Immundisolibacter sp.: one gene and its partners. The protein of the gene in region 1 interacts with the protein of each later gene in a pairwise test. Links are inferred from orthologs where the notes say so. Each region holds a gene or a part of one and is shown in the gene's direction. Other genes may lie near its edges. The genes, in order: dnaE, rplL, H5U26_RS11300 and dnaQ.

Evidence for each region.
Region 2: the proteins of dnaE (region 1) and rplL interact in binary tests that used the Escherichia coli proteins (3 or more experiments, as listed by UniProt). The link is inferred for Immundisolibacter sp. from one-to-one orthologs.
Region 3: the proteins of dnaE (region 1) and H5U26_RS11300 interact in binary tests that used the Escherichia coli proteins (3 or more experiments, as listed by UniProt). The link is inferred for Immundisolibacter sp. from one-to-one orthologs.
Region 4: the proteins of dnaE (region 1) and dnaQ interact in binary tests that used the Escherichia coli proteins (3 or more experiments, as listed by UniProt). The link is inferred for Immundisolibacter sp. from one-to-one orthologs.

What each region holds. Positions count from the first base shown.
Region 1 is NZ_JACIZD010000003.1:89,735-97,943, forward strand. What follows is about bases 2,842-6,944. They hold dnaE (DNA polymerase III subunit alpha), read left to right. Parts: upstream 2,842-3,192; coding sequence 3,193-6,744; downstream 6,745-6,944. Other genes in these bases: rnhB (ribonuclease HII), read left to right, coding at 2,842-3,162; H5U26_RS06455 (acetyl-CoA carboxylase carboxyltransferase subunit alpha), read left to right, coding at 6,760-6,944. In the rest of the region: lpxD (UDP-3-O-(3-hydroxymyristoyl)glucosamine N-acyltransferase), read left to right, coding at 1-188; 3-hydroxyacyl-ACP dehydratase FabZ, read left to right, coding at 185-640; lpxA (acyl-ACP--UDP-N-acetylglucosamine O-acyltransferase), read left to right, coding at 637-1,407; lpxB (lipid-A-disaccharide synthase), read left to right, coding at 1,427-2,584; more of rnhB, read left to right, coding at 2,575-2,841; more of H5U26_RS06455, read left to right, coding at 6,945-7,719; tRNA lysidine(34) synthetase TilS, read left to right, coding at 7,716-8,209. UniProt on the Escherichia coli protein: DNA polymerase III is a complex, multichain enzyme responsible for most of the replicative synthesis in bacteria. This DNA polymerase also exhibits 3' to 5' exonuclease activity. The alpha chain is the DNA polymerase catalytic subunit.
Region 2 is NZ_JACIZD010000001.1:721,370-728,205, forward strand. What follows is about bases 4,107-6,836. They hold rplL (50S ribosomal protein L7/L12), read left to right. Parts: upstream 4,107-5,146; coding sequence 5,147-5,527; downstream 5,528-6,836. Other genes in these bases: rplA (50S ribosomal protein L1), read left to right, coding at 4,107-4,524; rplJ (50S ribosomal protein L10), read left to right, coding at 4,561-5,085; rpoB (DNA-directed RNA polymerase subunit beta), read left to right, coding at 5,787-6,836. Outside these bases: H5U26_RS03470 (AsmA family protein), read left to right, coding at 1-349; tuf (elongation factor Tu), read left to right, coding at 1,071-2,261; preprotein translocase subunit SecE, read left to right, coding at 2,420-2,800; transcription termination/antitermination protein NusG, read left to right, coding at 2,804-3,337; rplK (50S ribosomal protein L11), read left to right, coding at 3,399-3,830; more of rplA, read left to right, coding at 3,832-4,106. UniProt on the Escherichia coli protein: The binding site for several of the GTPase factors involved in protein synthesis (IF-2, EF-Tu, EF-G and RF3). Is thus essential for accurate translation.
Region 3 is NZ_JACIZD010000011.1:11,049-18,113, reverse strand. What follows is about bases 2,831-5,789. They hold H5U26_RS11300 (pyridoxal phosphate-dependent aminotransferase), read left to right. Parts: upstream 2,831-3,697; coding sequence 3,698-4,882; downstream 4,883-5,789. Other genes in these bases: H5U26_RS11290 (hypothetical protein), read left to right, coding at 5,527-5,789; uvrB (excinuclease ABC subunit UvrB), read right to left, coding at 2,831-3,621. Also shown: H5U26_RS11315 (TrpB-like pyridoxal phosphate-dependent enzyme), read left to right, coding at 1-1,164; more of uvrB, read right to left, coding at 1,591-2,830; more of H5U26_RS11290, read left to right, coding at 5,790-6,141; H5U26_RS11285 (response regulator), read left to right, coding at 6,161-7,065. UniProt on the Escherichia coli protein: Shows aminotransferase activity with methionine and histidine as substrates, and to a lesser extent also with phenylalanine.
Region 4 is NZ_JACIZD010000012.1:28,651-35,756, forward strand. Bases 1,816-4,815 are described here. They hold dnaQ (DNA polymerase III subunit epsilon), read left to right. Parts: upstream 1,816-2,952; coding sequence 2,953-3,678; downstream 3,679-4,815. Other genes in these bases: H5U26_RS11820 (methyltransferase domain-containing protein), read left to right, coding at 1,816-2,486; rnhA (ribonuclease HI), read left to right, coding at 2,483-2,956; H5U26_RS11835 (2Fe-2S iron-sulfur cluster-binding protein), read left to right, coding at 3,757-4,785. In the rest of the region: H5U26_RS11810 (MFS transporter), read left to right, coding at 1-1,091; ssb (single-stranded DNA-binding protein), read left to right, coding at 1,117-1,623; more of H5U26_RS11820, read left to right, coding at 1,746-1,815; H5U26_RS11840 (aromatic-ring-hydroxylating dioxygenase subunit beta), read right to left, coding at 5,036-5,521; H5U26_RS11845 (Rieske 2Fe-2S domain-containing protein), read right to left, coding at 5,532-6,809; H5U26_RS11850 (hypothetical protein), read right to left, coding at 6,974-7,106. UniProt on the Escherichia coli protein: DNA polymerase III is a complex, multichain enzyme responsible for most of the replicative synthesis in bacteria. The epsilon subunit contain the editing function and is a proofreading 3'-5' exonuclease.

The sequences.
Region 1 (8,209 bases):
GCGACCGTGTGACCGTGACCGGCATGTCCATGGTTGCGCAATCGATCAGCCGTCCGGGCGTGTACTCGGGCATCCCGGCCGAGGAGGCCCGCCGCTGGCGGCGCAATATCGGCCGTTTTCATCAACTCGACGAGCTGGCGCGGCGGCTACTGCGCCTGGAACGCACGTCCAAGGATCCACACGAATGAGCGAGCCGGAAACCCTGAACGCCACCGAAATCATGCGCCTGCTGCCGCACCGCTACCCCTTCCTGCTGCTGGACCGGGTGCTGGAACTGGAGCTCGGCACGCGCCTGGTCGCGCTCAAGAACGTCACCCTGAACGAGCCGTTCTTCCCCGGCCATTTCCCGAACTACCCGGTCATGCCCGGGGTGCTGATCGTGGAGGCCATGGCGCAGGCCAGCGCCGTGCTGGGCTTTCGTTCCACCGGCACCAGCGCGCAGGACGACAACGTGTACCTGTTCGTGGGCATCGACAAGGCGCGCTTTCGCCAGGCCGTGCAACCGGGCGATCAGCTGCGTATCGAGGTGCAGCTGAAGCGCGCCGTGCGCGGCATCTGGATGTTCACCTGCAGCGCCAGCGTGGACGGGACCGAGGTCGCCTCGGCCGAGATCATGTGCACGCTCAAGGCCATCACATGATCGATCCGACCGCCCGCATCCATCCTGACGCCCGCCTGGCGCCGGACGTCGAGGTCGGTCCCTACGCCGTGATCGGCCCGCAGGTGCAAATCGGCGAGGCTTGTGTCATCGGCCCGCACACGGTCATCACCGGCAACACCCGCATCGGGCGTCACAACCGCATCTTCCAGTTCGCGTCCATCGGCGAGATTCCGCAGGACAAGAAGTACCACGCCGGCGATGACAGTCGGCTCGAAATCGGCGACGGCAACACCATCCGCGAGTTCTGCACCATCAACACCGGCACCGCCGGCGGCGGCGGGGTAACGCGCATCGGCGACGACAATTGGCTGATGGCCTACGTGCACATCGCCCATGACTGCCTGATCGGCAACCACACCATCTTCGCCAATTCGTCCTCGCTGGCCGGCCACGTGCTGGTCGAGGACCACGTGATCCTGGGCGGCTTCGCGCTGGTGCACCAGTTCTGCGCCCTGGGCGCGCACAGCTTCCTGGCCGCCAGTTCGGTGGCGCTGAAGGACGTGCCGCCGTTCGTCATGGCCGAGGGCAACTCGGCCCGGCCGCGCGGCATCAACACCGAGGGCCTGCGCCGGCGCGGTTTCAGCGCCCAAGACCTGACCGCCATCCGGGGCGCCTACAAGACTCTCTACCGCAGCGGCCTGCGCCTGCAGGATGCGCTGGCGGTGCTGGATGGCGAGAGCGACTGCCCGCATCTGGCGACCCTCGCCGCCTTCGTGCGCCGCTCGCAGCGCGGCATCATTCGGTGACCGGGGCGGTGAACACCCGATGAACTCCGGCCGGCTGCGGGTCGGCCTGATTGCCGGCGAACCCTCCGGCGACGCCCTGGGCGCGGCACTGATCAATGCCCTGCGACGCCGCGTGCCGGACATCGAATGTATCGGCGTGGCCGGCCCGGCCATGCGCGCGGCCGGCTGCCGGGCGCTGTATCCGGCCGAGGCGCTGGCGGTGATGGGCATCGTCGAGGTGCTGGCCCATCTGCCGCGCCTGCTGCGCATCCGCCGCGGCCTGCTGCGCCAGCTTCGCGCCGACCCGCCGCAGGTGCTGGTCGGCATCGACGCGCCGGATTTCAACCTGCCGGTCGAGGCGCGTCTGCGCCGGGCCGGCATCCGCACCGTGCATTACGTCAGCCCGTCGGTGTGGGCCTGGCGCGAGGGGCGGGTCAGGCAGATCGCCGGCGCGGTCGATCGCATGCTGACCCTGTTCCCCTTCGAGGCGCGCTTCTACGAGCGCCACGGCGTGCCGGTAACGCAGGTCGGACACCCGCTGCAGGCCACGCTGCGGCCCATCGACCCGGCCGTCGCCCGGGCCGCGCTGGGCCTGCCGCCGCCCGGACCGGATTCGCTGCCGGTGCTGGCACTGCTGCCCGGCAGCCGGGCCGGCGAGTACCGCCGCCTGACGCCGCTGTTCCTGGCCACCGCGCAGTGGCTGCGCGAGCAGGGACGGTCCTGTCATCTGCTGCTGCCGCTGGTGAACCAGGCCGCCCGCACGGCGGTCGAGGCTGCGCTGCGCCGCAGCGGCGCGGGCCTGTCCTGCACGCTGGTCGATGGCCGCGCGCAGGAGGTGATGGCCGCCGCCGATGCGGTCCTGCTGGCCTCGGGCACGGCCACGCTGGAGGCCATGCTGCTGCAGCGGCCCATGGTGGTGGCTTATCGCCTGGCGCCGTTGACCTACGCCATCGCCCGCCGCCTGGTGCGCACGCCGCACGTGGCGATTCCGAACCTGCTGGCCGGGCGCGCCGTGGTGCCGGAGTTCATCCAGCACGCGGCAACGCCGGCCGCGCTCGGTGGGGCCATTGCCTACCTTCTGGAACCGGCCGCCGGGGCCGCCATGCGCGCCGAGCTTGCCGCACTGCGGCCCCCGCAGACCGAAGACCCGGCCGAGCTGGCTGCGCGGGCCGTGCTGGAAGTGGCCGGATGGACCTGAGCGGCCTCCTGGCGGGCGTCGACGAGGTCGGTCGCGGCCCGCTGGCCGGGCCGGTGATCGCCGCCGCGGTGATCCTGCACCCCGGCCGGCCGATCCTGGGTCTGGCCGATTCCAAGACGCTCGGCGCCGCCCGGCGCGAGGCGCTGGCGGCACAAATCCATGCCTGTGCTTTCGCGGTCGGTATCGGCCGCGCCGAGGTGGCAGAAATCGATCGCCTGAACATCCTGCACGCCAGCCTGCTGGCCATGGAACGGGCCGTGGCGGCGCTCGGCTGCCTGCCGGGGCGCGTTCAGGTGGATGGCAATCGCCGCCCGCCCGGCCTGCCGCAGGCTGAAACCATCATCGGCGGCGATGCGTTGATTCCGGCCATCAGCGCCGCGTCCATCGTCGCCAAGGTGGCGCGCGACGCCGAGCTGACAGCCCTCGATGCGCAGTATCCGGGCTACGGCCTGGCTCGCCACAAGGGCTATCCGACCGCCGAGCACCTGGCCGCACTGGCGCGCCTGGGCGCCAGTGCCTGCCACCGGCGCAGCTTCGGCCCGGTGCGCCGGCAGCTTGTTCCTGCCGGGCTAGAATAGCCCGCCCGTTTGCCTCCCAGTTGGCCGTCAATGTCGTCCGCGGGCTTCGTACATCTCAGTCTGCACAGCGAGTACTCGCTCACCGACAGCGTGCTGCGGGTGGACGAGCTGGTCGATGCCGTGCGCGCTGCCGGCATGCCGGCGGTGGCCGTCACCGACGCCGGCAACCTGTTCGCGCTGGTCAAGTTCTACCAGGCCGCGCAGGCGGCCGGCATCAAGCCGATTGCCGGCGCCGACATCACCCTGTGGGAGCAGGCCGACGGCAGCGCCGCCAGCCGCCTGGTGCTGCTGTGCCAGGACCGCGGCGGCTATCTGAACCTGTGTCGTTTGCTCAGCCGCGCCTACGTCGAGGGTCAGCGCGCCGGCCGGCCGGGTGTGCTGCGCGACTGGCTGGTCGGCCACAGCGAGGGCCTGATCGCGCTGTCCGGAGGACTGGCCGGTGACGTGGGCCAGGCGCTGGCCGCCGGCAGTCACGACAAGGCGGCCCAGCTGCTGGCCGACTGGCAGGCGCTGTTCCCGGGCCGCTATTACCTGGAACTGACGCGCACCGGCCGTCCCGGCGAGGAAGCCCACGTCGCCGCCGCCGTGGAGCTGGCCATCGCCACCGGCACGCCGGTGGTCGCCAGCAACGACGTGCGCTTTCTGGCCGCGACCGACTTCGACGCGCACGAGGCGCGCGTGTGCATCGCCGAAGGCCGGGTGCTCAACGACCCGCGCCGGCCGCGTCACTACAGCGAGCAGCAATACCTGCGCACGCCGCAGGAAATGGCGGTGCTGTTCGCCGACCTGCCGGAAGCGCTGCAGAACACGCTGGCCATCGCCCAGCGCTGCAACCTCGAGATGACGCTTGGCGAGCCGATGCTGCCGGCCTTCCCGGCCCCCGGCGGCATCAGCGCCGAGCAGCACCTGATCAACCAGGCCGGCGCCGGGCTGGACGCGCTGCTGCATCGCGCCGTCGCCGACGGGCTGGCACTGGACGCCGACACCTACCGCCAGCGCCTGGCGCTGGAGCTGGACGTCATCAACGGCATGGGCTTTGCCGGCTACTTCCTGATCGTGGCCGACTTCATCGCCTGGGCGCGCGCCAACGGCGTGCCGGTCGGACCGGGCCGCGGCTCCGGCGCCGGCTCGTTGGTGGCGTACGTACTCGACATCACGCGCATCGATCCGATCGCCAACGACCTGCTGTTCGAGCGCTTCCTGAATCCGGAACGAAAGTCCCTGCCGGATTTCGACGTCGACTTCTGCATGGACGGCCGCGACCGGGTCATCGACTACGTGGCCAGCCGCTACGGCCGCGAGCGGGTGTCGCAGATCATCACCTACGGCTCGATGGCGGCCAAGGCGGTGGTGCGCGACGTCGGGCGGGTGCTCGGCCTGCCGTACGGCTTCGTGGACTCGATCGCCAAGCTGATCCCGTTCGAGCTCGGCATCACGCTCGACAAGGCGCTGGCGCAGGAGGCCGCGCTGCGCGGGCGCTACGAGGCCGAGGACGACGTGCGCACGCTGATCGACCTGGCCAAATCGCTCGAAGGCCTGGCGCGCAATGCCGGCAAGCACGCCGGCGGCGTGGTCATCGCGCCCGGCCCGCTGACCGACTTCGTGCCGCTGTTCTGCGAAGCCGGCGGCGGCAGCCCGGTGACGCAGTTCGACAAGGACGACGTCGAGGCCATCGGCCTGGTGAAGTTCGACTTCCTGGGCCTGCGCACGCTGACCATCATCGACTGGGCGCTCAAGACCCTGGCCCGGCGCGACCCGGCGTTTGCCGATTTCGACATCGACCGCCTGCCGCTGGACGACGCCGAGGCCTACGCCCTGCTGCGCCGCTGCGAGACCACGGCGGTGTTCCAGCTCGAATCGCGCGGCATGCGCGACCTGATCCGCCGCCTGCAGCCGGACTGCTTCGACGACGTGGTGGCGCTGGTGGCGCTGTACCGGCCGGGGCCGCTGCAGTCCGGCATGGTGGATGACTTCATCGACCGCAAGCACGGCCGCGCCCGGCCGGATTACCTGGAGCCGCGCCTGGAGCCGGTGCTGCGGCCCACCTACGGCGTGATCCTGTACCAGGAACAGGTGATGCAGATCGCCCAGGTGCTGGCCGGCTACAGCCTCGGCCAGGCCGATTTGCTGCGCCGCGCCATGGGCAAGAAAAAGCCCGAAGAGATGGCCAAGCAGCGCTCCGGCTTCGTCGATGGCGCGGTGGCCAACGGCGTCGGCGCGCAGCGCGCCGGCGAGATCTTCGACCTGATGGAGAAGTTCGCCGGCTACGGCTTCAACAAGTCGCACTCGGCCGCCTACGCGCTGCTGTCCTACCAGACCGCGTGGCTGAAGGCGCACCACCCGGCGGCCTTCATGGCGGCCGTGCTGTCGGCCGACATGGATCACACCGACAAGGTGGTGACGCTGATCGACGAGTGCCGGCGCATGGGCCTGAGCCTGCTGCCGCCGGACATCAACCGCGGTCTGCATGCCTTCACCGTCACCGACGAGGGCGCCATCCTGTACGGCCTGGGCGCGGTCAAGGGCGTCGGCGAGGCGGCCATCGAGGCCATCGTCGAGACGCGCACCGCCGGCGGGCCGTTCAGCAACCTGTTCGATTTTTGCCGTCGCATCGACCCGCGCCGGGTCAACAAGCGCGCCGCCGAGGCGCTGATCCGCGTCGGTGCCTTCGATCAACTCGACGGCCACCGCGCCGCCCTGCTGGCCACGCTCAATCAGGCCTACACCCTGGCCGAGCAGGAAAGCCGCGCCGCCGATGCCGGCCAGAACGACATGTTCGGCGCCGTGAGCGCCGACACCGGCCCGGCACCTGCGCCGCAGCTGGTCGATTGCCCGCGCTGGAGCACCGCCGAGCGTTTGACCGCCGAGCGCGAGTCGCTCGGCCTGTGGCTGTCCGGCCACCCGATCGAGGCCTACGAGACGGAGCTGGGGCGCCTGGTCGACTGCCGCCTGGCCGATGTGCAGCGCTTCGAGGGTCGCAACGTGCGCATCGCCGGCCTGGTGGTGGGCAGCCGCACGCTGAGCAAGGGCCGGCGCATGACCTTCGTCACCCTGGACGACCGCACGGCGCGCCTGGACGTGACCCTGTTCGACGAGCAGCTGGCCGGCGCCCCGGACCTGCTGGCGCGCGACCGCCTGCTGGTGGTCGAGGGCGCGGTGTCGGTGGACGACTTCAACGGCGGCTTTCGCATCCGCGCCGAAAAGGCCCTGCCGCTGCCGGCTGCCCGCGCCGGGCGCGGCGCCAGCCTGTGGTGTGAACTCGCCACCGCGCAGGCACCGGCCGACCTGCCGACCCGCCTGGTCGAGGTGCTGGGCGCCTTTCGCGGACCGTGCCCGGTGCTGGTCGACTGCCGTACGCACGCTGCAAGCGGCCTGCTGCGCCTGGGACCGGCTTTCCAGGTGCGCGCCGAGGACGCGCTGATCGAGCGCCTGCGCGCCCTGCCCGGGGTTGCAGCGGCCGAATTCCGTTACGATCCGCCGCCCCGGATGCCGGCCGTGCGGCCTGCCGCTGCACCCTCACCGGCGGCTGCGCCGAGCTTTGCCAACACCCTCGCGGACGCCCTCGCCGATACCGCCGACTGAACCGGACCCTACCGCATGGCATTCCAGTTTCTAGAATTCGAAAAGCCGATCGCCGAACTCGAGGCGCGCATCGACGAGCTGCGCCAGACCGCCGGCGGCGGCACGGTCAGCCTGGAGGACGAGGTCACGCGCCTGCAGCGCAAGGCCGACAGCCTCACCGACAGCATCTTCGGCAAGCTGACGCCGGTGCAGATCGCACAACTGGCCCGTCACCCGGAGCGGCCCTACACGCTGGACTACATCCGGCGCATGTTCACCGACTTCGAGGAACTGCACGGCGATCGCATGTTCCGCGACGATGCCGCCATCGTCGGCGGCCTGGCGCGCCTGGGCGAGCGCCCGGTGCTGGTCATCGGCCACCAGAAAGGCCGCGACGTGCAGGAAAAAGTCCGCCGCAACTTCGGCATGCCCAAGCCCGAGGGCTACCGCAAGGCGCAGCGCCTGATGCGCACCGCGGCCCGCTTCAGGCTGCCGATCATCACCTTCATCGACACGCCCGGCGCCTACCCCGGCGTGGATGCCGAGGAACGCGGCCAGAGCCAGGCCATCGCCGAGAGCCTGTATCTGATGGCGCGGCTGCCAGTGCCGATCGTCAGCGTGGTGATCGGGGAGGGCGGCTCCGGCGGCGCGCTGGCCATCGGCGTCGGCGACCGCCTGCTGATGCTGCAGTACGGCACCTACGCCGTGATCTCGCCCGAGGGCTGCGCCGCCATCCTGTGGAAGGACTCCGGCAAGGCGGAGCTGGCCGCCGATGCCATGGGCATCACCGCCCCGCGCCTGCACGAGCTGGGGCTGGTCGACGAGATCATCGCCGAGCCACGCGGCGGCGCCCACCGCGACTTCGACACCGCCGCCGCCGCCGTGCGCACCGCGCTCGTGCGCCACCTGGACGAGCTGGACGCCATGCCGGCCGACGGCCTGCTGCAGCGGCGCCTGGAGCGCCTGCGCGGCTACGGTGTTTACAAGGAAGGGTGAGCGCCGACGCGGGTTTCGATCCGGCCCTTGATCCGGGCCTCGATCGGATCAAGGCCGCGCTGCCGACAAACGGCCCACCGGTCACGCTGCGCATCGCCTACAGCGGCGGGCGCGATTCCCACGTTCTGCTGCACTGGCTGGCCGGCCAGCGGGCCGCGCTGGCGCCGCACCGCCTGCGCGCGGTGCACGTCGAGCACGGCCTGCATCCGGACAGCGGCCGCTGGGCCGATCACTGCGCCCAGGTGTGCGCGGCGCTGCAGGTGCCGCTGGACGTGCGGCGCGTGGATGCCCGCCCGGCGCGCGGCGAAAGCGCCGAGGCCGCCGCCCGCACGGCGCGCTACGCCGCCCTGGCGGCCGACATGCAAGCCGGTGACCTGCTGCTGACCGCTCACCATCAGGACGATCAGGCGGAAACCGTGCTGCTGGCGCTGCTGCGCGGGGCCGGCCTGGCCGGCGCTGCCGCCATGCCGGGCCTGCGACGCTTCGGCCC
Region 2 (6,836 bases), on another replicon or contig:
ATGGCGCAGCGAAGATCTCATGCTCGAGCAGGTGCGTTTTCGGCCCGGCCGCTTCTATCGCATCACCGGCGCCGGCACGCTGGATCTGGCCAGCAGCGAGATCGACTATCGGCTCAAGGCGGCGTCGGTACGTCGCAGCGCTGATGGCGCGGCCCAGGAGGATGCCCGCGAGGCGCCGGTGCCGCTGCGGGTGCGCGGCCGACCCGGCGCCTTCAAGGTGGAGCCGGAATTGAAGGACGCCCTGCGTGATGAGGCCGTGCGCCGCCTGCAGGAGAAGCTCGGGCCGAAGCCGGACGGGGCGCGCGAGTCGTCGGGCAAGACCATGCTGCGCGGCCTGTTCGGGCGTTGACCCCGGGCGCAGGCGCATCGCGCCCCTCGTGCGGGCGGGCGGTTTGCGCCCGGCAGTCCGATCAAGGTGGTCGCCCGCTGCTTGCCGTTACGGAAAGCCGGTGGCTAGAATGCCGGTCCCCGCGGGTGTAGTTCAATGGTAGAACGGGAGCTTCCCAAGCTCTCAGCGAGGGTTCGATTCCCTTCACCCGCTCCAGATTCCCCGGTGGCGAGCAGTTTTGTGACCCGCGCGAGCGCCGACGGCCTTGAGCGGCTCCCTGCCGGGAGCCGGGGCGGTGCCGTGCGCGCCGGCCACCCGTTGACGTCGCTGCGGATGGCCCAGATAATGCGCGGCTATTTCCCCGGAGGGGTTCCCGAGCGGTCAAAGGGATCAGACTGTAAATCTGACGGCTCAGCCTTCGGAGGTTCGAATCCTCCCCCCTCCACCATTTGGATCATCCCGTCAATCGCCGTCACGGCGGCGGTTTTCGGTGCCGGTAAGGTGCCGGCGCGGGTGTAGTTCAATGGTAGAACTTCAGCCTTCCAAGCTGATAGCGTGGGTTCGATTCCCATCACCCGCTCCATTATTTGTACCGGGGACGAACGCGCTCACGTAGCTCAGTCGGTAGAGCACTTCCTTGGTAAGGAAGAGGTCGCTGGTTCGATTCCAGTCGTGAGCACCAGTTGTGTTTCATTTCGGCGCCGCAGGGTCGGCATCCGTCAGTTTCAGCAGAGGTTAGGGCATGTCCAAGGCCAAATTTGAGCGAACCAAGCCGCACGTGAACGTGGGCACGATCGGTCACGTGGATCACGGTAAGACGACGCTGACGGCGGCGCTGACCAAGATCGGCGCGGAGCGTTTTGGCGGGGAATTCAAGGCCTACGACCAGATCGACAACGCGCCGGAAGAGCGGGCGCGCGGCATCACCATTGCGACCGCGCACGTCGAGTACGAGTCCCCGACCCGCCACTACGCGCACGTCGACTGCCCCGGTCACGCCGACTATGTGAAGAACATGATCACCGGTGCGGCGCAGATGGACGGCGCCATCCTGGTGGTGTCGGCGGCCGACGGCCCGATGCCGCAGACCCGCGAGCACATCCTGCTGGCGCGTCAGGTGGGCGTGCCGTACATCGTCGTGTTCCTGAACAAGGCCGACATGGTCGACGACCCCGAACTGCTCGAGCTGGTCGAGATGGAAGTGCGCGAACTGCTGACCCAGTACGGCTTCCCGGGCGACGACACCCCGATCGTGACCGGCAGCGCGCTGAAGGCGCTCGAGGGCGACCAGAGCGAAATCGGCGTGCCGGCCATCCTGAAACTGGTCGACGCCATCGACAGCTACATCCCGCTGCCGGAGCGCGCCATCGACGGCGCGTTCCTGATGCCGGTCGAGGACGTGTTCTCCATCTCCGGGCGCGGCACCGTAGTGACCGGTCGTGTCGAGCGGGGCATCGTCAAGGTCGGTGACGAAATCGAGATCGTGGGCATGCGCCCGACCATCAAGACCACCTGCACCGGCGTGGAAATGTTCCGCAAGCTGCTGGACCAGGGCCAGGCGGGCGACAACGTGGGCGTGCTGCTGCGCGGCACCAAGCGGGACGAGGTCGAGCGTGGTCAAGTGCTGTGCAAGCCTGGCTCGATCACCCCGCACACCAAGTTCGAGGCCGAGGTGTACATCCTGTCCAAGGACGAGGGCGGGCGCCACACGCCGTTCTTCAAGGGCTACCGCCCGCAGTTCTACTTCCGGACCACCGACGTGACCGGCAGCTGCGAGCTGCCGGCGGGCACCGAGATGGTGATGCCGGGCGACAACGTGAACCTGCAGGTATCGCTGATCACGCCGATCGCGATGGACGACGGCCTGCGGTTTGCGATCCGCGAGGGCGGCCGCACGGTCGGCGCCGGCGTGGTTGTCAAGGTGATCGAGTAAGGTCCGGCTGGATGCCGGTGCGGCGGGTGTTGCAAGGTACAGGCCAGTAGCTCAATCGGTAGAGCGGCGGTCTCCAAAACCGCAGGTTGGGGGTTCGATTCCCTCCTGGCCTGCCATTTCTGGGCCGGTTTCAAAGACACTCTCGAAGGCTCACGAATATGGCAGTCAATGCGCCGATGGCGAAGCAGGGGTTTGCGGATCGTCTGAAGCTGACCCTGGCCGTGGCGGTGCTGGTGGCCGGCGTGGTCGGGTTCTATGTCCTGGCCGATCAGCCGCAGGTCGTGCGCGTGCTGGTGGTGCTGGCCAGTGTCGGACTGGCGCTGCTGGTTGGCTTGCGCAGTGGTCCGGGTGGGCGCCTGTGGGGGTTTTTGAAGGACTCGCGCACCGAGGTGCGGCGCGTGGTCTGGCCGACGCGGCGCGAGACGCTGCAGACCACGGGGATCGTGTTCGTGGCGGCGGTGGTGGTCGGCCTCATGCTGTGGTTTTTTGACTGGGTGATCAGCCTCGCGATCAGGGGCTTCATGGGCATGGGGGGCTGATCGGTGGCGATGCGTTGGTATGTGGTGCACGCCTACTCGGGCTACGAGAAAACCGTGCAGCGCGCGCTCAAGGAGCGCGTCGCGCGGGCCGGCCTGGAGGACCGATTCGGCGAGATCCTGGTCCCGACCGAGGAAGTGGTCGAGATGAAGGACGGCCAGAAGCGGTCCAGTGAGCGCAAGTTCTTTCCCGGCTACGTGCTGGTGCAGATGGAAATGGACGAGGAAACCTGGCACCTGGTGCGCAGCGTGCCGCGGGTGCTCGGGTTCATCGGCGGCAGCGGCGACAAGCCGGCTCCGATCACCGAGCGCGAGGCGGACGAAATCCTCAGCCGCGTGCGCGAGGGTCAGGACAAGCCAAGGCCGAAGGTGTTGTTTGAAGTCGGTGAGATGGTGCGCGTGGCCGATGGTCCCTTCAACGACTTCAACGGCGTTGTCGAGCACGTCAATTACGAGAAGAACCGTCTGAACGTGTCGGTGATGATTTTCGGCCGGTCCACGCCGGTCGAGCTGGATTTCTCCCAGGTGGAGAAAGCCTAGCCGCCCTCGTGGCGACAACGGGGAGCCGTAAGGCGCTGTACCCGTCAACTGGAACTTTGAAATGGCAAAAAAAGTCAGTGCGTATATCAAGCTGCAGGTGAAGGCCGGTCAGGCCAACCCCAGCCCGCCGGTCGGCCCGGCGCTGGGTCAGCGTGGCGTGAACATCATGGAGTTCGTCAAGGCCTTCAACGCCGAGACCGCCAGCATGGAGCCGGGCTTGCCGGTACCGGTGGTGATCACGGTTTACGAGGACCGCAGCTTCACCTTCGTCAAGAAGACCACGCCTGCGTCGGTGCTGCTGCGCAAGGCCGCCGGTATCGCGAAGGGCAGCCCGAACCCGAACACCAACAAGGTCGGCGTGGTTACCCGCGCGCAGCTGGAAGAAATCGTCCGCGCCAAGGAGCCGGACCTGACAGCGGCCGATCTGGAAGCGGCGCTGCGCACCATTGCCGGCAGCGCGCGCAGCATGGGTCTGACGGTGGAGGGGGTCTGACATGGCTAACAGCAAACGACGCCGCGCGATCGACCAGAAGCTGGCCGGCCGCCGCCAGCTGCCGCTGGCCGATGCCCTCAGCCTGCTGCAGGAAGTGGCGAGCGCCAAGTTCGACGAGTCGATGGACGTGGCCCTGAACCTGGGGGTCGACCCGCGCAAATCCGATCAGGTCGTGCGCGGCGCCACCGTGCTGCCGCACGGCACCGGCAAGAAGGCCCGCGTGGCCGTGTTCGCGCAGGGTCAGGCGGCCGAAGCGGCCACCGCTGCCGGTGCCGATGCCGTCGGCATGGAGGATCTTGCCGAGCGCATTCGCGGCGGCGATCTGGATTTCAGTGTGGTGATCGCCGCCCCGGACGCCATGCGCGTGGTCGGTACTCTGGGTCAGGTGCTCGGTCCGCGGGGTCTGATGCCCAATCCCAAGGTCGGTACGGTGACCCCCGATGTGGCGACCGCCGTCAGCAACGCGAAGAAGGGCCAGGTGCGTTTTCGCACCGACAAGGCCGGCATCGTGCACTTCGTGATCGGCCGTGTGTCGTTCCCGGTCGAGGCCCTGCGCGAGAACCTGCAGGCGGTGCTGGCGGACGTGCAAAGGCTCAAGCCGGCCACCTCTAAGGGCACTTACCTGCGCAAGGTGACGGTCTCGTCCACCATGGGTCCGGGGTTGTCCGTCGATCTGGCCAGTCTCGGCCAGTGAGCCGGCGGTCTACTTAGTCAATAAAGGAATCTGGCCGTGGCGAGCATTCTGGAAACAAAACAGGCAATCGTGAGTGAAGTGGCTGCCGTGGCAGCCACCGCGCCGGTGCTGGTGGGTCTGGACCTGAGCGGACTGACGGTCCGCCAGGTGACCGGCCTGCGGCGCGAGGCGCGCAAGGCCGACGTGTATCTGAAGGTGGTCAAGAACACCCTGCTGCGGCGGGCCGTGGAGGGCACCGGCTTCGAGTGCGTGCGCGAGGCCGCCCGGGGCCCGCTGATGGTTGCCTTCTCGCGCGGCGAACCGGGCGCTGCGGCGCGCATGGTGCGCGATTTTCGCAAGGCCAACCCGAAGGCCGAAGTCCGACTGGTGGCGGTCGCCGGACGCCTGCTGCGGCCGGAAGATCTGGATGCGGTGGCCAAGCTGCCGACCCGCGACGAAGCCATCGCGCAGTTGATGGGCGTCATGAGGGCGCCGATCGCCAAGCTGGTGCGCGTGCTGGCGGCGCCCAACAGCAAGCTGGTGCGCACGCTGGCGGCGGTGCGGGACCAGAAGCAGGGTTGAGGCGGCAGGTTCGGGCCGCGGTATTTCAAATTTTTATTTTTCGTTCCCAGGAGTCAGGACCATGGCGGTTAGCAAGGAAGAAATTCTCGACGCAATTTCCAACATGACGGTGATGGAAGTCGTCGACCTCATCAGCATGATGGAAGAGAAATTCGGTGTCAGCGCGGCCGCGTTTGCGGCGGCGCCAGTGGCCGTTGCCGGTGGCGAAGCCGCCGCGCAGGTTGAGGAGCGCACGGAGTTCGACGTGGTCATGTCGAGCTTTGGCGAGAACAAGGTCAACGTCATCAAGACCGTGCGCGCCCTGACCGGCCTGGGCCTGAAGGAAGCCAAGGACCTGGTGGAGGCCGTGCCGGCCACCATCAAGACCGGCATTCCGAAGGCCGAGGCTGAGGATGTGGTAAAGCAGCTGGTCGAGGCGGGCGCGGCAGCCGAGGTCAAGTAATCGTCGCCGAGCCGCGTCTGAGCCGATCGGCAGGACGCATCCACGGTCCGGTCCGGCCGCCATCTTCGGCGGCTAGGTCGTGCTGTACCCAAGGGAAGGCCCCAGGCGCTGCGTGCTGGTGTAAACAACCGGCCACGTTGCGTCGGGGTCTTCTTTTGTCTCGTTTTTTGGCCGCTCCGCGTGCCGTCGTCGGGCAGTGCATTGCCGACAGGCCTGGCCGCGAGTGACATCTGAAGGTTTCGTCTGGGGGCTGCGATCCATGGCTTACTCGTTTGCCGAGAAAAAGCGTATCCGCAAGAATTTCGGCCGGCGGCCGGAAGTGTTGGAGGTGCCGAACCTGCTGCAGATGCAGCTCGATTCGTACCGGCGCTTCCTGCAGACGGACGTGCCGGCGGAGCGGCGTGAGGACCTGGGCCTGCAGGCGGCCTTCCGGTCGGTGTTCCCGATCCAGAGCAGCACCGGCGCCGCGGCGCTGGAATTCGTCGAGTACCGGCTCGGGCGCTCGCCGTTCGATGTCAAGGACTGCCAGGTCCGCGGCATGACCTATGCCGCGCCGCTGCGGGCGCGCGTGCGGCTGGTCATTTATGACAAGGCCGGCAAGAACCGTGTGGTCAAGGACGTGCGCGAGCAGGAGGTCTACATGGGGGAGATTCCCCTGATGACCGACACCGGCACCTTCGTCATCAATGGCACCGAGCGGGTCATCGTCTCGCAGCTGCACCGGTCGCCGGGCGTGTTCTATACCCACGACAAGGGCAAGACTCACTCTTCCGGCAAGGTGCTGTTCTCGGCGCGCATCATTCCGTACCGCGGCTCGTGGCTGGACTTCGAGTTCGACCCGAAGGACCTGGTGTACGTGCGCATCGATCGGCGGCGCAAGATTCCGGCCACCGTGCTGCTGCGCGCGCTTGGCTATGGTGTCGAGGAAATCCTGGGTCTGTTCTTCGAGACCGATACGCTGCGTCTGTCCAGCGAGCAGATCACGCTGGACCTGGTGCCCGAGCGCATGCGCAACCAACAGGTCACGTTCGACATTCTGGATGCCAAGGGCAATGTGATCGTGCCGGCCGGCAAGCGCATCTCCGCGCGTCAGGCCAAGCAGCTGGACGCCAGCGGCGTGCGCGAGCTGGTGGTACCGCCCGACTATGTCCACGGCAAGGTTCTGGCCAAGGCCGTGGTCGATGCGACCAGCGGCGAGATTCTGGCCGAGGCCAACGCCATTCTCGACGCGCCCTTGCTGGAGAAGCTGCGCGCCGCTGGCGTGCGCGAGCTGTCGGTGCTGTACGTGAACGACGTCGACCGCGGCGCC
Region 3 (7,065 bases), on another replicon or contig:
CCGATTCCGGACGCGGTGCGCGACATCTACCGCCTGTGGCGGCCGGCGCCGCTGTACCGCGCGCACCGCCTGGAGCAGGCATTGGGCACCCCGGCACGGCTCTACTACAAGTACGAGGGCGTCAGCCCGGCCGGCTCACACAAGCCCAACACCGCGGTGCCGCAGGCCTGGTACAACGCGCAGGCCGGCGTGCAGCGCCTGACCACCGAAACCGGCGCCGGGCAGTGGGGCTCGTCGCTGGCCATGGCCGGCCAGATGCTGGGCGTCGAGGTGCGCGTGTACATGGTGCGCGTCAGCTACGACCAGAAGCCGCACCGCCGCTCGATGATGCGCACCTGGGGCGCCGAGGTCATCGCCAGCCCCAGTCCGCACACCGCCGCCGGCCGGGCGATGCTGCAACAAGACCCCGACTCGCCGGGCTCGCTGGGCATGGCGATCAGCGAGGCGGTCGAGGAAGCTGCCGGCCGCGCCGACACCAACTACGCGCTCGGCTCCGTGCTGAACCACGTCATGCTGCACCAGACCGTGATCGGCCTGGAGGCGAAGACGCAGATGGCGCTGGCCGGCGATTATCCGGATGTGGTGATCGCCCCCTGCGGCGGCGGATCGAACTTTGCCGGGCTGGCATTTCCGTTCGTGGCCGACAAGGCCGCCGGCCGGCAGGTGCGCCTGCTGGCGGTGGAGCCGGCGTCCTGCCCCACGCTGACGCGCGGCGCCTATGCCTACGACTATGGCGATACGGCGGGCCTCACACCCATCATGCGCATGTATACGCTGGGGCACGATTTCGTGCCGCCCGGCATCCACGCCGGCGGCCTGCGCTACCACGGCAGCGCGCCGCTGGTGGCGCAGCTGCGCCACGCCGGCATCGTCGAGGCACGCGCCGTGCCGCAGCTGGCCACCTTCGAGGCCGGCGTGCTGTTCGCCCGCAGCGAGGGCATCATCCCGGCGCCGGAGTCCAACCACGCCATCCGCGCCGCCATCGACGAAGCACTGGAGGCGAAACAGGCCGGCGAGCCGCGGGTGATCCTTTTCAACCTGTCCGGCCACGGCCATTTCGACATGGCCTCGTATGACCGCTATTTCGCCGGGGAACTGCGCGATTACGACTACCCCGAAACCGCCATCGCGGACGCGCTGAAGCGGCTGCCGACGGTCGGCTGAGCGGTCAGACACGCGGGCCGGGTCCCGCCCCGCGGCCCGGCATCAACGGCCGTCAGCGCTCGATGCGGGATATCTTCGTGTCCCCGATGGTGAGCCCCGCCATCAGCCCCTGCTGGCTGAAGCTGAAGGCATACGCATCATCCTTGAGCGTGGAGGTAGACAGATTCTTGGCTGCTCCCTCGTCGACCAGCACCGGCGTCGGCCCGACGCCGAGCACCCAGCCCTTCGTCTCACGCAGGTGGTTCAGCGCCGCGCCGGTCACCAGAAACACCACCTAACCGTACGACTGCGCGCCGGCCTGCAGGCCCCACGACCCGGACACCGAGTGGTAGCAACCGTCGAGCCGGGAACGTTCCCCTGGGGATGGGGGAGCGTCAAGACGCAAGCGTTTCCTTGAGCCCCACGAGCGGGGCCCCGTCCGTTGAGTTACGGCAGGACGACATCCACCGCCCCGCCGCGCAGGGCCAGCTCGCGGATGGCGTGGATGCGATCGCGCACCTGCGCCGCCTGTTCGAATTCCAGGTTCTCGGCGTGGCGGTACATGTCCTGTTCCAGGCGGGCGATGAGCTGGCCGATCTGGCGCGGCGACATGGCGCCGTAATCGGCGGCGTCTTCGGCCACCTTGGCCACCCGGCGGCGTTCCTGGGCCGGTTCCTTGCGGCCGATGTCGAGCAGTTCGCCGACGGCCTTTTGCACGCCGCGCGGGGTGATGCCGTGCTCGGCGTTGTAGGCGATCTGCTTGGCGCGGCGGCGGTCGGTCTCGGCCAGGGCGCGCTGCATGGAGCCGGTGATGCGGTCGGCGTACAGGATGGCCCGGCCGTTCAGGTTGCGCGCGGCGCGGCCGATGGTCTGGATCAGCGACTGTTCGGAACGCAGGAAGCCTTCCTTGTCGGCGTCCAGGATGGCCACCAGGGCCACTTCGGGCATGTCCAGGCCCTCGCGCAGCAGGTTGATGCCGACCAGCGCGTCGAAGGCGCCCAGGCGCAGGTCGCGGATGATCTCGGACCGTTCCACGGTCTCGACGTCGGCGTGCAGGTAGCGCACACGCACGCCGTGCTCGGACAGGTACTCGGTCAGGTCCTCGGCCATGCGCTTGGTCAGCGTGGTGATCAGCACGCGCTGGTCGGCGGCCGCGCAGCGGGTAATTTCCGACAGCAGGTCGTCCACCTGCGTGGCCACCGGCCGGATTTCGACCTCCGGGTCGACCAGGCCGGTCGGGCGCACCACCTGTTCGATGACGGTGGACGTGCGGCCGAGTTCGTACGGCCCCGGCGTGGCGGAAACGAAGATGGTCTGCGGCGCCAGGCGCTCCCATTCCTCGAACTTCAGCGGCCGATTGTCCAGCGCCGAGGGCAGGCGAAAGCCGTAGTCGACCAGCACTTCCTTGCGCGAGCGGTCGCCGCGGTACATGGCGCGCAGCTGCGGGGTCATGACGTGCGCCTCGTCCACCACCAGCAGGGCGTCGGGCGGCAGGTAGTCGAACAGGGTCGGCGGCGCCTCGCCGGGGCCGCGGCCCGACAGGTAGCGCGAGTAGTTCTCGATGCCGGAGCAGTAGCCGAGCTCCTGCAGCATCTCCATATCGAAGCGCGTGCGCTCCTCCAGGCGCTGGGCTTCCAGCAGCTTGCCGGCGGCGCGCAGGGCGGTCAGGCGCGGGCCAAGTTCCTGGCGAATCTGCTCCACTGCCGCGCGGATGGTGTCCTTGGGCGTGACGTAGTGGGTCTTGGGGTAGATGGTCAGGCGCGGCACGCGGCGCTGGATGGCGCCGGTCAGCGGGTCGAAGTAGGCCAGCGACTCGATTTCGTCATCGAACAGCTCGATGCGCACGGCGTCGGTCTCCGACTCGGCCGGGAACACGTCGATGATCTCGCCGCGCACGCGGTAGGTGCCGCGCGTTAGGTTCAGGTCGTTGCGCGTGTACTGGAGCTCGGCCAGGCGGCGCAGGATGGCGCGCTGGTCGATGCGCTCGCCGCGCGACAGGTGCAGCACCATGCTCAGGTACATGCGCGGGTCGCCCAGGCCGTAGATGGCCGACACCGACGCCACCACGATCACGTCGCGCCGCTCCAGCACCGCCTTGGTGGCGGACAGGCGCAGCTGCTCGATCTGCGCGTTGATGGAGGCGTCCTTCTCGATATAGGTGTCGGACGCCGGCACGTAGGCTTCCGGTTGGTAGTAGTCGTAGTAGGAGACGAAGTACTCGACCGCGTTGTGCGGAAAGAAATCCCGGAACTCCGCGTACAACTGCGCCGCCAGGGTCTTGTTGTGCGCCAGCACCATGGTCGGGCGCTGCACCGCCTGGATGACGTTGGCAATGGTGAAGGTCTTGCCCGAGCCGGTGACGCCCAGCAGCACCTGCGCGTCCTCGCCGGCCTGCAGCCCCTCGATCAGGCGGGCGATGGCCTGCGGCTGGTCGCCGGCCGGCGCGTAGGGACTGACGAGTTGGAACGGTTGGCTCATGGGGTACGCTGGCGGCGGGCAAACTCGTATATTAGCCGCCCTTTTTTTGCCGTCTGCCCATATCGGGGTAACCACCGTGGAACTCAAGCTCGCCGCCCGCGTCGCCGCCATCAAGCCGTCCGCCACCATGGCCGTCACCGCCAAGGCCAAGGAGCTGCAGGCCGCCGGGCGCAAGGTGATTGGCCTGGGCGCCGGCGAGCCGGATTTCGACACGCCGCAGCACATCAAGGACGCCGCCAAGGCCGCCATCGACCGCGGCTTCACCAAATACACGGCGGTCGAGGGCACGCCCGAGTTGCGCCGCGCCATCGTCGACAAGTTCGCGCGCGAGAACGGTCTCAGCTACCAGCCGGCGCAGATTCTGGTCTCGTCCGGCGGCAAGCAGAGCTTCTACAACCTGGCGCAGGTGCTGCTGGAGGAGGGCGACGAGGTCATCATCCCGGCGCCGTACTGGGTGTCCTATCCGGACATCGTGCTGCTGGCCGGCGCCACGCCGGTGATCCTGCAAACCGATCTGGACGGCCACTTCAAGATCAGCCCGGCGCAGCTGGAGGCGGCCATCACGTCGCGCACCAAACTGCTGGTGCTCAACAGCCCGTCGAATCCCACCGGCAGCGTCTATTCGGAAGCCGAACTGGCCGCCCTGGCCGAGGTGCTGCTGCGCCACCCGCAGGTGTGGATCGCCAGCGACGACATGTACGAGCACATCCGCTGGGACGGCGCGCCGTTTCGCAACATCCTGAACGCCTGCCCGGCGCTGTACGAGCGCACGATGGTGCTCAACGGCGTCTCGAAGGCGTATTCGATGACCGGCTGGCGCATCGGCTACGCCGCCGGTGATGCCCGCGTCATCAGCGAGATGGCCAAGATCCAGTCGCAGAGCACGTCCAACGCCTGTTCCATCTCGCAGGTGGCGGCGCAGGCCGCCCTGGAAGGCGATCAGGGCTTCATCCAGCAGATGAACACTGCCTTCAAGCAGCGCCACGACTTCGTGGTGGCGGCGCTGAACGACATCAAGGGCATCCGCTGCGCGCCGGCCGACGGGGCGTTCTACTGCTTCTTCAGCGTGGCCGACGCCATCGCCGCCACGCCGGGGGTCAGCGACGACGTCGAGTTCGCCGCCTGGCTGATGGAAAAGGCCGAGGTCGCCCTGGTGCCCGGCAGCGCCTTTGGCGCCCCCGGCTACCTGCGCCTGTCGTTCGCCACCAGCATGGACAACCTCAAGGAGGCCATGCGCCGGCTTAAAGTAGCTCTCGGCTGATGGCCGTTTGCGCCTTGACCAGCCGCCCGCACGGCACCTAGACTACGCGGCCTTTTCTTCCCCGGTAGCTCAGTCGGTAGAGCAAGTGACTGTTAATCACTGGGTCGGCGGTTCGAGCCCGTCCCGGGGAGCCATTTTCGAAGCCTGCCCTCGCGGCACATTCCTGTAGCGCATGATCGACACCCTGCCCAAGGCCCTGATTGCCACCGTCGTCGCCATCGTGGCGGTCGGCGTGGTGTTTGCGCTGATCGTCTGATCCGGCCGCGGCGGCCATCGCCGCAGTCTGCTCATCCATCATTCCCGGCAGGGCCGGATCGATCCCCACGGGCGGCGCAACGTGCCACACCAAGGCTTGCTCCGGATGGCTCGGCAACGCGATCCTGGGCGATAGCGGCACGGTTCCTGGGCGAATTCGGCATTGACGCCGGATCGCGTCGTTCCTTGGCCGGCTCGATGCCCGGCGCTTCGCAGACGGGCGTGGTCCGTGCGTGCCCGCTTGTACTTCAGTGGCACGTGCCACAGGATTTTGTGGTTCAGGCCGTGCCATCATCCTGCTGGCAAGGTTGGTTTTTCAACCATTTGCATCCATACTTTGTGGCATACAACAGCCCCACCAATCGAAGATACTTTCGCAGGGACACGACGTGCGTGCGAGCAAGCCCAGGCGCAGCGGGTGGTTACGCTGGTTATTCTGGCTGACGGTGAGCCTGCTGATTGCGGGCGCGGCCCAGCTTTGGCAGGCGCTTTCCGGTGCCGACTGGGTGCTGGCGGCCTGGTTGTTGCCGTTGCCGGTCCTGGCAGGGGTCGCTTTCAGCGCCCTGTGGGGGCTGCTGGGCTCGCGTCGTGAGGTGGCGCCAGCGCGCGCAGGCCGAGCCAGGACCAATCAACGAAAGTTCCCGCGCCAGCCCAAGGCGCATCTACAGGAACTGCAGCGCTCGGGCGACTACTGGGCGATCATGCTGCGTCTGCCACCCCAGGGCGCCTGCCAGGTTGCGCAGGCCCTGCGCACGCAGGTGTTCGATTTGTATCGCGCGCCGCTGCTGCCGCTCGGCGGCTGCACCAGTGCAAGTTGCAAATGCGGGTATTCGGGGCTGAAGGACCGTCGCCGTCGCGATGTACTGCCGCCGACGCTCGCGCGCGATCGCCGCGCCGGGGCAGTGATCGAGTGGACCGGCGGCAAATTGCCGGTGCCGCCGGAGCCCCACGAAATCAACCGTAGGCAGGGTATTGCGCCGCTGCCGGAAGGGCTCAGCCCGTGATGATTGCAGGGGTCGGCCCGTGACGATTGCGCAGCGGCTGTTGCTGTCGTTCGGTTTGATCCTGCTGCTGTTCGGGATCAATGTGGCGCTGGCCCTGGGGGCGCAGTTTTTTCGCTCGAACAGCGTCGAACGCATCCTGGATGCGGCCGAAAGCCAGTTGCTGCTGGCCCGCGCCGAGCTGCAATTACGGGCCTTGGACCCGCGTTCCGGGGCCATGGAAACTGCTCCTTTGGCCGCGCTGGAAGACGCGCTCACAGGCCTTGCCAGCAGCGAGTCCCTGGCCGGCAGCAGCGATCTGCAGGCCCTGCGCAAGGCGGTGGATGAACTGCGCAGCGGCAGCTGGCCGACGCACGAGGCAAGCGATTCCCTGTTGCGCCGGATTCGCGTGCAACTGGCCGCGTTACAGGCGGCGCAGCAAGCGCATGCCGACGCCGTGGCGGCTCAGGATGCGTCCGTCGAGCGCCTGACCCGGCGGGTGAGCATCGCCAACCTGCTGATCACCGGCGTGCTGGTGGTGGTGGTGACCCTGCATTTCTTTGTCTTCCTGCGCCGCCGCGTGATCCAGCTGAATGCCGGTGCGCAGCGCATCGGCGGCGGCGACCTTGCCTACCGTATTCCCCTGGAGCATGACGACGAGCTGGCGGATGTGGCCCGCGGCATCAACCAGATGGCCGGTCAGTTGCAGCAGGCAGCTCGCAGCACGGACGAGGCACGTCAGGCGGCCGAGCAGGCCAATCAGTTGAAAAGCGCTTTTCTGGCCAACATGAGCCACGAGTTGCGCACGCCGATGAACGCCATCATTGGCTACACCGAAATGCTGCTGGATGACCTTGGCGACCGTGCCGATGATCCGGACGCCGAGCAGATGGCACAGGATCTGGAACGCATCCGCAGTTCAGGCAAGCACCTGCTGGCGTTGATCAA
Region 4 (7,106 bases), on another replicon or contig:
GCGTGCTGGCGGCGGCTGCGCACAGCGTGACCGTCATCATCGCCGGCCGGGCGCTGCAGGGCGCAGGCGCGGTGGCGGCGCCGATCATGGCGCTGCTGGCCGATCTGCTGCGCCCGGAGCAACGCAGCAAGGGCATGGCCGCCATCGGCATCAGCATCGGCGGGGCCTATCTGGTGTCGCTGCCGCTGGGGCCGGTGCTGGCGGCCTGGCTGACGGTGCCGGGCATTTTCCTGATGATCGCCGTGCTGGCGCTGGTCATGATCGGCCTGCTGTGGTGGCAGGTGCCAACCCCGGTGGTGTCGCGCGCGGTCAGCCGGCCGAGTGGGCAACTGCGCGTGGCGCTGAGCGACCCGCATCTGCTGCGGCTGTACTTCAGCATCATGGCGCTGCACATCCTGATGACCGGCACGTTCGTGGTGCTGCCGCCGCTGCTGCGCGACAACCTGCACCTGCCGGCGGCGCAGCATCTGTGGCTGTATCTGCCGACCGTGCTGCTGTCGATCGCGGCCATGGTGCCGCTGATCGTCTACGCCGAGCGGCGCGCCCGCCTGAAGCAGGTGTTCGTGGCCATGGTGGGGCTGCTCACCGGCGGCCTGCTGGTGCTGCTGGAGGGCAATCACGTGCTGTGGGGCGTGGCGGCCGGGCTGCTGGCCTTCCTGATCGCGTTCAACGTGCTGGAGGCCACGCTGCCGTCCATGATGTCGCGCCTGGCACCCATGGCGGGTCGCGGGACGGCGATGGGCGTGTATTCCACGGCGCAGTTTCTGGGGGCTTTCATCGGCGGAGCAGGGGCCGGGTGGCTGCGTGGCCATCACGGCGCCACGGGTGTGCTGCTGGCCGGCCTTGCGCTGTGCGTGATCTGGCTGGCGATATCGCTTGGCCTGCAGGCACCGGCCCACCTGAAAACGCAGCTGGTCGACGTGGGTCGGTTGAGCCCCGAGCAGGCGCGCACGCTGACCGATGAACTGTCGGCGCTGGTCGGCGTGGCCGAGGCGGTGGTGATTCCGGAGGAAGGTGTAGCCTACCTGCGGGTGGATGGGCAGCGGTTCGAGCCGGCCAGCCTGGAGCGGTTCTCGGCGGCGAAAATTTGATGATTTCGATATTACGGAGGCGGTCATGGCGCGCGGCATCAACAAGGTAATTCTGATCGGCAACCTGGGGCGCGACCCCGAGGTGCGCTACACGGCCGGCGGCTCGGCGGTGGCCAATCTGCGCATCGCCACCACCGAGTCGTGGAAGGACAAGCAGACCGGCGAGAAGAAGGAAGCCACCGAATGGCACAGCGTGGTGCTGTTCGGCAAGCTCGGCGAGATTGCCGGCGAGTACCTCAAGAAGGGCCGCACGGTGTACATCGAAGGCCGCTTGCAGACGCGCAAGTATCAGGACAAGGAAGGCGTCGAGCGCTACAGCACCGAAATCGTCGGCTCGGACATGCAGATGCTCGGTGGCGGCGGCGAGGGCCGTGGCGAAGGCGGTGGCAGTTACGGCGGCCGCCAGAGCGGTGGTGAAGAGCCGACCTGGGGCGGCGGTGCGCCGGCGGCGGCTGGTCGACCGGGCGGCGGCGCCAGCAAGCCTGCGGCCGACGACTTCGGCGGCGATTTCGACGACGACATCCCGTTTTAGGAATCGGTCGTGCCGGTGGCAGCCGTCCGGCGTACACGGCGGCTGAAAAGCCTTTTGTGGCTTGAAACCCCTGCCGTCGCCGACCTGCCAGAGCCTGCTGTTGCGCGCTGTATCCTGATCACATGAGCTCCACACCGTCCGCCGTCCAGGCGCCCGATCCACTGGCCGCCGCCCTCACGCAGACCCTGCACGCGCAGGTCTGCGCCTTGCTGCCGCGGGGCCTGCAGGGTCTGGTGGTGCAGGTGCCGGGGCACTGGCCGGCCGTGGACCTGGGCGGGCGCGGCGAGCGCGCCTGGTCGGTGGTCATGGCCGGGCCGGGTGCGCCGGCGGCGGGTGTCGGCCTGCGCGCCGATCCGGCCGCCTGGCCGCTGGCCAGCGACAGCGCGGCGGTGGTGATCCTGCTGCACGTGCTGGAACACGTGGCCGATCCGGCACCGATCCTGGCCGAGGCCGAGCGGGTGCTGATGCCGTTCGGGCGGCTGCTGGTGGCCGGCTTCAACCCGTGGAGCCTGTGCGGGCTGCGTGGGCTGGCCGAGCGCTTCGGCAATCATTCCCGCGACTGGTGGCCGCAGCATTTGCGCTCGGTGGGCGAACTGCGTCAGTTGCTGGCCCGCCTGCCGATGCAGGTGGAGGACGTCACGACGGCGTTTTTCCGCCTGCCGCTGGAGCGGCAATGGGCGCTGCGCGGTACGCGCGTCATGGAGCGCATCGGCCCGCGCCTGCTGCCGCGCGGTGGCGGGCTGTATTGCCTGGCCGCCAGCAAGCGGCGCTTTGCGGTGCGCCCGCTGCGCCTGCAGTGGCAGCGCCTGCCGGTTTACGCAACACCTGCGCAGCGGCTGCCGGCCGGACGGGCGGCGGCATGAGCCAGCCGGTGCAAATCTTTGCCGACGGCGCCTGCCGCGGCAATCCGGGTCCGGGCGGCTGGGGCGCGCTGCTGCGCTACGGCGAGCAGGAGCGCGAGCTGTGGGGCGGCGAGGCCCACACCACCAACAATCGGATGGAACTGACGGCCGTGATTCGCGCGCTGGAGGTGCTGCAACGGCCAAGCCGGCTGCACATCGTCACCGATTCGCAGTACGTGCTGCACGGCATCACGCAGTGGCTGGCCGGCTGGAAACGGCGTGGCTGGCGCACCGCCGACGGCAAGCCGGTCAAGAACCAGGAGCTGTGGCAGCGTCTGGACGAACTGTTGGTGCCGCACCAGGCCGAGTGGACCTGGGTGCGCGGCCACACCGGGCATCCGGAAAACGAGCGCGCCGACGCCCTGGCCAATCGCGGCATCGATGAACTGCTGGGCGGCAAGGCGGCGGCGGGCGCGGGTGGCCGGCGATGAGGCAGATCGTTCTGGATACCGAGACCACGGGCCTGTCGCCGTCCGAGGGCCACCGCGTGATCGAAATCGGCGCCGTCGAGCTGCTGAACCGCCGCCTGACCGGCAAGCATTTCCACCACTACCTGCAGCCGGACCGGCCGATCGACCCCGGCGCCGAGGAAGTGCACGGCATCAGCAACGAATTCCTGGCCGACAAGCCGCGCTTTGGCGACGTGGCGGCGGAATTCCTGGAGTTCATCGCCGGTGCCGAGCTGGTGATCCACAACGCCGACTTCGACATCGGCTTTCTGAACGCCGAGCTGGCACGCCTCGACAACGGGACTCCGGATCGCATCGACGCCCTGTGCAGCGTGCTCGATACGCTGCCGATGGCGCGGCGCCTGCATCCTGGCCAGCGCAACACGCTGGACGCCCTGTGCCGCCGCTACGGCGTGGACAACTCCGGGCGCAGCCTGCACGGCGCGCTGCTGGACGCGCAGATTCTGGCGGATGTGTACCTGGCCATGACCGGCGGCCAGGTCACGCTGCTGCTGGGTGACGAGGCCAACGCCGCGCACGACGGCAATGCGGCCCAGCCGCTGCGCGTTCGCGCCGACCGACCGGCGCTGCCGGTCACCCTGCCGACCGAGGACGAGATGCTTGCCCACATGGCGCGTCTGAAGGCCATCGACAAGGTCAGCGGCGGGCGTTGCCTGTGGCTGGCCGGCGGCGTCGATTCCTGACTGTCCGGCTTGGGTAAACTTGCGGACCGATTTTTTTCGCGCCACCCCCTTTCGTTCACGACCCATAAAGGTAGACCCATGAGCCAGGCCTTCTCCATCCGCGTGCAGCAATCCGGCGCCGAGTACCCCTGCGCCCCGGACGATACGGTGCTGCGCGCCGGTCTGCGGGCGGGCGTTGGCCTGTCCTATGAGTGCAACGTCGGCAGCTGCGGCAGCTGCAAGTTCGAAGTGGTGGAAGGCGAGGTGCGCACCCTGTGGGAGGAAGCCCCGGGCCTGAACCCGCGCGATCGTCAGCGCGGCCGGCTGCTGGCCTGCCAGTGCGTGCCGGTGAGCGACTGCGTGATCAAGCCGATGATCATCGACGATCATTTCATCCCGACCGACACGCCGCGCCGGTTCAAGGGCGAGTTGCTGGCCGTCCGCGATCTGACGCACGACATCCGCGAGTTCGTGTTCAAGGATAACCAGCCGGCCGGCTTTCGGCCGGGCCAGTACGCGCTGCTGCACCTGCCGGGTGTAGCCGGGCCGCGTGCCTATTCCATGTCCAACATCCGCAACGCCGACGGGCGCTGGGAGTTCATCATCCGCAAGGTGCCCAACGGCGCCGGCACCGCGGCGCTGTTCGACCTGAAGGTCGGCGACCACATCGACATCGACGGCCCGTACGGCCTGGCCTACCTGCGCACCGAGATCAAGCGCACCGTGGTGTGCATCGGCGGCGGCTCGGGCCTGGCGCCCATGCTGTCGATTGCCCGCGGGCTGGTGGCGGACCCGTCCATGGATGGCGTGAAGCTGAAGTTCTTCTATGGCGCCCGCGGGCCGCGCGACCTGTGCGGCGAGGAGGAACTCAAGGCCCTGCCGGGCTTTGGCGATCGCATCGAGTTTTTCCCCGCGCTGTCCGATCCGGACCTGGCCAAGGCCGGCAGCTGGACCGGCCTGCTCGGCTTCATCCACGAGCAGGTCAAGGCGCACATCCCGGCCGACCAGCTGATGGAATGCGAGTTCTACACCTGTGGCCCGCCGGTGATGATCAATGCCGTCATGCAGATGCTGGGCGGCGAGCTGAAGGTACCGCCGGACCGCATCCATTACGACAGCTTCGTCTGATCGGTGCGCCACCCGCGCGTCCTGCTGGGCGCGCGGCGGCACTGGCTGGGCCGGCTGCGGGATCGAGGACGCCGGCCGCATTGCCGAGCAGGCCGGCGCCAGGGCGCTGGTCAGAAGCCACGTCATTTCGCACAACGCGAGCGACGATCGCCTGCGCCTGGCCAGCCGGCATTACTCCGGCCGGCTGGTGCCGGGGCACGATCTGGCGGCCATCGGCATAGGCCGCCGGCGCGCGGCCTGACGAAGCGTCTCAGATGATCGGCGGCAGCAGCGGTACCAGGCCGTCGCTGTTCAGCAACGCCACTTTCTTGTGGGCGATTCGCCACTGGTCGCCGTGCCGCTGCAGGCGGTATTCGCACTGCGCCGGCAGGATCTCCAGCACCTGATCGCGGCGCTGGTCGTTCTCGCGGTACAGGTAGATCACCTGGTTGCAGGCGATGTCGGCGCTGTCGCCATCGGCGCGCTCCACAAGCACGTTGCTGACCGTGTGCACGCTGCGGATGGGCGGGTCGCCCACCCAGTAGAACGGGCTTTCGGCCCGGTCGAGGCGGTCTTCCACCATGGACGGCGTGGCGTAGACGATGGAGCAATGCAGCTGTGGATCGCCGTCGGCGTCGCCGTTGGGCACCCAGTAGATCGCATCGTCGGTCAGCAGTTGTCGCCAGTCGCGAAACTTGCGCTGATCGAGCAGCCGCACTTCGCGGAACAGGAAGGCTTCAGCTTGGGCCTGGTTCATGTGCTGCTCCTCAGCCTGCCGCGGCCAGGCGGATGCGGCTGGGCGCGGGCGCCTTGCCTTCCATCAATCGCCGGTATTCGTAGTAGGGCGCCCGCTGCTGGGTTTCCTGCGTGTGATGGCCGCAGCGCAGGCCCTCGGCGGTGGTTTCTTCCGATTTCAGACCCCGGTTGAACAGCACCCACGGCGCCGTCCAGGCTTCCATGCCCTGCTGGATGCGATCAAACGTGGCCAGGTCGTCCGGTCCGCCGGCCCCGCCGGGGCCGTAGAAGAACTCATGCTCGCGCACCCGACGCAGGTTCATCTCGGCCGGCGCGCCGACCATGGAGGTGTGGTACTGGCGCACTTCGGTGAGGTCGGCCGCCAGGGGCCGGATCACCCGCACGTGGTATTCCAGGATCGCCATGTTCGGGAACAGCACGATGTTGAAGCGGTGGCGCAGCGCGTTCATGGCCCGCTGGCGGCCATGGGCACTGATCAGCATGTCGATGAACTCGGCCGGCCAGCGCTCGTGCACCTGCGCGTCGGTGAGGGTGTAGTTCTCGATGATGTTGTGGCCGAAGCCCAGGTCGTAGGCCTTCATGGGCAGGTTTTGGTACTGCTTCATGATCGGCAGGAAGCGGCTCATGATGTCGATGGCCGTGCGGTGGTTGTGCCACACGTGGTAGCCCTCGACGCTGCCTTCCAGCTGCGCCTTCCAGTTGCCGCGGTAGCGGTGCTTGTAGATGCCGGTGCGCCCGACGGTGATTTCGCCGGTTGGCGACAGGTCGCAGTAGTAGTCGATGTACTTTTTGGCGGCGGCGATGTGGGTGTCGAAGTCGCGCACGTCCGGGTTCAGGCTCGCGAACACGAAGCCGCGGTAGCTGCCCACGCGCGGCGCCGCCGGCAGGCCAAGGCCGGCGTAATCGAGCTCGCCCTCGTTGTAGCCGCGCGGCAGGCCGACCGCCTCCAGGCTGCCGTCCAGGCGAAAGGTCCAGGCGTGGTAGGGGCAGGTGAAACTTTCCGCGTGACCGAACTCGCGTGCACACAGGGTCGAGCCGCGGTGCGTGCAACGGTTGGCGATGACGTGGATTTGGCCTGCCATGTCGCGCGACATGATCACCGGCACGCGGCCGATGAAGCTGGTCTTGTAGTCGCCCGGGTTGGGCACCTCGCTGGCGTGGCCCACGTACACCCAGGTGGCGTGGAAAATCTTGTCCATCTCCTCGTCGAAGATGGCCGGGTCACGGTACAGCTCGGCGTGGTTGGCCTCGGGCCGCGACATTTCCGGTCGGTAATGGCTCTGTGACATCGTTCGTTCTCCTCGGTCTGCACTTGGCGGCAGTTGAATCGGGTGCTGCGATTATCCGACGCTTTTCGGTCGCACATGCCACGGTGCGCAGCGCTCGGTGGCCGCGCCGCAGGCCGCAGGCGCCCACCGGCGCGCCGTGCCCGGCTGACGCGCGGTGCGTCTATTCAGGCAGGCGGTTGGCCGCGTCGTAGCCTTTTTTTCGTGACCTCGAATATCTCCTCCGCCGTGCCGCGGGCAGCCAGCAGGCCGCCATTGACCAGCTCTTTCAGGGCCGCTTCCCAGGCCGCAGTGGCGCGC